One region of the Streptomyces sp. NPDC055189 genome, then DNA from elsewhere that is predicted to be linked to it. Evidence: riboswitches for the same ligand, from Rfam matches in the RefSeq annotation. Region 1 holds a riboswitch; the other holds the start of a gene.
What was found. A riboswitch is a leader RNA that binds a small molecule or an ion and turns the genes downstream of it on or off. The one in region 1 is predicted to bind glycine.
Positions count from the first base shown of each region.

Region 2: it holds a riboswitch for glycine, as region 1 does, so the genes downstream of both, gcvP (aminomethyl-transferring glycine dehydrogenase) here and gcvT (glycine cleavage system aminomethyltransferase GcvT) in region 1, are expected to answer to the same signal.

Region 1 covers NZ_JBSGSG010000078.1:3,775-6,221, reverse strand. The annotation lists gene ACWFR3_RS36445 (enhanced serine sensitivity protein SseB) at 1-279, opposite strand, end outside; gene ACWFR3_RS36440 (AAA family ATPase) at 344-1,018, opposite strand; glycine riboswitch at 1,172-1,277, shown strand; glycine riboswitch at 1,278-1,398, shown strand; gene gcvT (glycine cleavage system aminomethyltransferase GcvT) at 1,434-2,447, shown strand, end outside.
Region 2 covers NZ_JBSGSG010000011.1:10,209-12,655, forward strand. The annotation lists gene ACWFR3_RS10645 (DNA polymerase IV) at 1-321, shown strand, start outside; gene ACWFR3_RS10650 (PRC-barrel domain-containing protein) at 368-748, opposite strand; glycine riboswitch at 915-1,012, shown strand; gene gcvP (aminomethyl-transferring glycine dehydrogenase) at 1,209-2,447, shown strand, end outside.

The DNA.
Region 1 (2,447 bases):
GCCGGTGGCCTGTTGGAACTGCTGCTCGGAGCTGAAGACGGGGACATAGGCCTGTCCTTCGATCTCCAGCGTGGGCAGGTCGAGGGTGCCGCTGTCCGGCGCCCCGCCGTTCGGCAGCGGGACCCATACGCGGCTGCGGCCGAGCACCTCGACGATGCGGGCGCCCGCGGAGGCCTGCGGCGCCCCCGGCGTACCCAGCGATGCCGCGAGTACCTCTTCGAGTTCGTTGCCCGGCCATCCGCCGTACGGATGGGGGTGCGCCTGCCCCGGAATATCCATCTGTGTGTCCAACCCCTGCTCTGTCCCGCTCTGCCTGCGGCACGACCCTAGCGCGGCGGGCCGCTCAGTCCCCGAAGCCGATCCCGCGCAGGACGCCCGCCGCTGGCCGGTCGAGCAGGATCGCCGAGCCGCAGCCGTGCGGCAGATCGCCCCGCTCGGCGGCGCCGACCAGCCGGCCGATGGTCCGGCGGTGGCGCGCGAAGGCGTACCTCGACACGCCGCGCCCGCGCGAGAGCTGGCCCTCTATGGCGGTGTCCGGCTCCACGTCGAGCAGCAGCAGATGCAGCGTCGCTCCGCGCCGCGCGGCCTCGCGGGCCAGCCAGCGGCGCACCCACGCCTGGGTGCCGCAGTCGTGCACCACGATGCCCTCGCCGGAGCGCAGGGCGGTGCGCAGGCCCGCGTAGTGCGCGAGGCGGACCAGGGGGCGGTAGACCGCGTACGGCAGCAGGGCCGGCATGCGCCGGGCCCAGCGGTCGCGGGTGTCCTGCGAGTCGATGCGCGGTCCTGCCACGGCCCGGCGCATCAGCGTGGACTTGCCGCTGCCCGGCAGACCGGAGACGACGATCAGGTCGCCCGCGCCGAACGTCAGCCGGTGCGGGCTGTGGCCCGTCCGCTGCCGCAGGTCGCGGACGACGGCCGCGGGCAGGGGGCCGCAGCTCTCCCTGGTGGGGGCGGCGGCCTGTTTGGGCAGGGCCACCCCCGTGCTGGTCGCGTAGACACTCGTCCTGCGCACCGTGATCGGCCTCCCCTAAGCGGTCACGTAACTGCTTCCCGCAGCTTCCCCGGCAAGTGTAAAGAGAAGGTAATGCGGCACAAGGGCATTACTCGATCGGCACTGCCCTGTGACAGGGGCGCGTGCAATGATGTGCCCGCAAACTCCATACAGGCCGTTTGAATCCGCGCGGGAGAGTTCCCGGTCACCGTCGAAAGACGCTCCGGGGCGCCGAAGGAGCAAGTCCCTCCCTTGAATCTCTCAGGCCCCGTACCGCGCGGGCGAGGCACATCTGAAAAGCGGGCCGCCCCGGCGGCTCCACCCAAGGTGCAAGTCATGACCTCCTGTACGAGATGTACGGACGGGTCGTGGTGAACCTCTCAGGTTCCGATGACAGATGGGGAGGATCGACCTCGCCCGTCATGCCCTGGGAGTTCCCTCTATGACTACCGTCCCCCGTCTGACCGCCCTCGATGCCGTGCATCGCGCGCTCGGCGCGACCATGACCGACTTCGCGGGCTGGGACATGCCGTTGCGCTATGGCAGCGAGCGCGACGAGCACGTCGCCGTGCGCACCAAGGCCGGTCTCTTCGATCTCTCCCACATGGGCGAGATCACGGTCACGGGTCCCGAGGCCGTCGACTTCCTGAACTTCTCGCTGGTGGGCAACATCGGCTCCATCGGTGTCGGCCGCGCCCGCTACACGATGATCTGTGCCGAGGACGGCGGGATCCTGGACGACCTGATCGTCTACCGGCTCGGCGAGCCCGACGCCCCGGAGTACATGGTCGTCGCGAACGCCTCGAACGCGCAGGTCGTGCTCGACGCGCTCACCGCCCGCGCCGACAGCTTCGACGTGGAGGTCCGCGACGACCGCGACGCGTACGCCCTGCTCGCCGTCCAGGGTCCCGAGTCCCCCGGCATCCTGAAGTCAGTCACGGACGCCGACCTCGACGGCCTGAAGTACTACGCGGGCCTGCCCGGCACGGTCGCGGGCGTCCCCGCGCTGATCGCCCGCACGGGCTACACCGGCGAGGACGGCTTCGAACTCTTCGTCGCTCCCGGTGACGCCGAGAAGCTCTGGAACGCGCTCATGGCGGCCGGCGAGTCCGTCGGCCTGGTCCCGGCCGGGCTCTCCTGCCGCGACACGCTCCGCCTGGAAGCGGGCATGCCGCTGTACGGGCACGAGCTGACGGCGGACCTCACGCCCTTCGACGCGGGCCTTGGCCGGGTCGTGAAGTTCGAGAAGACCTCGATGTCCGAGAACTTCCTGGGGCGCGCGGCGCTCGCGGCCGCCGCCGAGCGCGCCGAGACCGCTCCCCCGCGCAAGCTGGTGGGCCTGATCGCTTCAGGTCGCCGCATCCCGCGCGCGGGCTTCTCCGTGGTCGCCGACGGCAAGGTCATCGGCGAGGTCACCTCCGGCGCGCCGTCCCCGACGCTGGGCAAGCCGATCGCC
Region 2 (2,447 bases), on a different contig from region 1:
GGGGAGGCGCATGAGGAGGCGCCGGGGGAGCGGGACGGGGAGAGTCCCGTGGAGGGCGTGGCCGAAATCGTCGAGGCGCCGGTCGCGCCGGCCGAGCGGCGGTGGGCCGCTGGGCACGATGTGCGGCATGCCGAGTACGGGCACGGGTGGGTGCAGGGCAGTGGCCTGGGGCGGGTGACGGTCCGCTTCGAGACGCCGCTTTCGGCAGTGCCGGGGCGGGTGCGGACCTTTCGGACCGATGATCCTTCGCTCGAGCCCGCGGAGCCGTTGCCCTTGGTGGCCCGGCCGGGGGACGGGGTCGAGCCGTGCCCCCTGCTGTGACGCCGGTCCCATTGGCCCTGCGGAAAGCCTGCCCGCAACAAGGCCCTCAGGTGCCCTCCTGGCCTGCGATCTTGCCGAAGTTCTGGTCCGGTGGGGGTGGGGACTGCGGGGGTGTGATGTCCAGGCCGTAGTGGTGGTAGAGCTGCAGTTCCTGTTCGGGGGAGAGGTGGCGGCCCACACCGAAATCGGGGGCGTCCTTGATCAGGGAGCGCTCGAAGGGGATGCGCAGGGTGCCGTCGCTCCTGAGCTCGCTGGGCTCCAGGGGGACGAACGCGTCCCGGCTGAACAGACCGGTGCGTATGGCGGCCCACTCCGGGGCGCCGGTGGCGTCGTCGAGATAGACCTCGTCGATCGTGCCGATCTTGGCCCCGTTCAGGTCGAACGCCTTCCGGCCGATCAGGTTGCGCGGATCGATATCGGTCTGCACGGTCCCTCCAACTGGTCGAGGCTTGTCGAAGAACTGGTCGAGGCTCGTCGAAGTGGGGCGTAACTCATCCTTGTTCGTTCGTAATCACTACGAAAGAGCACTTCGGGGCAGGCGGCCACTCGAGGGATGGGCCGTGGTCCTCGCTGGTAGGCTGGCGGATGGCTGCTGACCCCGTGCGGGAGAGCTCTCCGGTCGAAACACCGGAGGCGCCGAAGGAGCAACTCCTCCCCGGAATCTCTCAGGCCCCTGTACCGCACGGACGAGGTCACTCTGGAAAGCAGGGCGGGCGTCGGGCGGGCACGTTCGGAACCCTTCCTCACCGACGGTGAAAGCCGGGACGATGCCTCTCGCAGGCATGGCCCGGTGAAACTCTCAGGTTGAGATGACAGAGGGGGAGGCCGTCCGGGTACCCGTGCCGTGGTGCCCCTCGCAGGTCGCGTCAGACCAGGAGGCCTCCGCAATGACCGCCACCCCTCGCATCCCGCTTTCACAGCTCGAGCAGGGCATCCCCTTCGAGCAGCGGCACATCGGCCCCGATGTGGAAGCACGGGCCAAGATGCTCGCGCAGGTCGGATACGGCTCGCTCGACGAGCTGACCGCCGCCGCCGTACCGGATGTCATCAAGAACGCCGAGGCGCTGAAGCTGCCCGGAGCGCGCACCGAGGCCGAGGTCCTGGCCGAGCTGCGCTCGCTGGCGGACCGTAACCAGGTTCTCGATTCCATGATCGGGCTCGGCTACTACGGGACCTTCACGCCGCCCGTGATCCTGCGGAACGTCATGGAGAACCCCGCCTGGTACACCGCGTACACGCCGTACCAGCCGGAGATCTCCCAGGGGCGCCTCGAAGCGCTGCTGAACTTCCAGACCGTCGTCGCCGAGCTGACCGGCCTTCCCACCTCCGGTGCCTCGCTGCTCGACGAGGGGACCGCTGCCGCCGAGGCCATGGCCCTGTCGCGGCGTATGGGCAAGGTCAAGGACGGCGTCTTCCTGGTCGACGCCGACGCGCTGCCGCAGACCATCGCCGTGATCCAGACCCGCGCCGAGCCGACGGGCGTCGAGGTCGTGGTCGCCGATCTGAGCGAGGGCATCCCGGCCGAGGTCGCCGAGCGCGGTGTCGTCGGCGTACTGATCCAGTACCCCGGCGCCTCCGGTGCCGTACGTGACATCAAGCCCCTCATCGAGCAGGCGCACGAGCTCGGCGCCATAGTCTCCGTGGCCGCCGACCTGCTCGCCCTGACGCTGCTCACCTCGCCCGGTGAGCTCGGGGCCGACATCGCGGTGGGCACCACGCAGCGCTTCGGCGTGCCGATGGGCTTCGGTGGCCCGCACGCCGGCTACATGGCGGTGCGCGAGAAGTTCGCCCGCAGCCTGCCGGGCCGGCTCGTCGGAGTCTCCGTCGACGCCGACGGCAACAAGGCCTACCGGCTCGCGCTGCAGACCCGTGAGCAGCACATCCGCCGCGAGAAGGCCACCAGCAACATCTGTACCGCCCAGGTGCTGCTCGCCGTGATGGCCGGAATGTACGCGGTCTACCACGGGCCCGAGGGCCTCAGGTCCATCGCGCGCCGCACCCACCGCTACGCCACCGTGCTCGCCGCCGGGCTCGCCGCGGGCGGGGTCGAGGTCGTGCACGGCGCGTACTTCGACACCCTCACCGCGCGGGTGCCGGGCCGGGCCGAGCAGCTCGTCTCCGCGGCC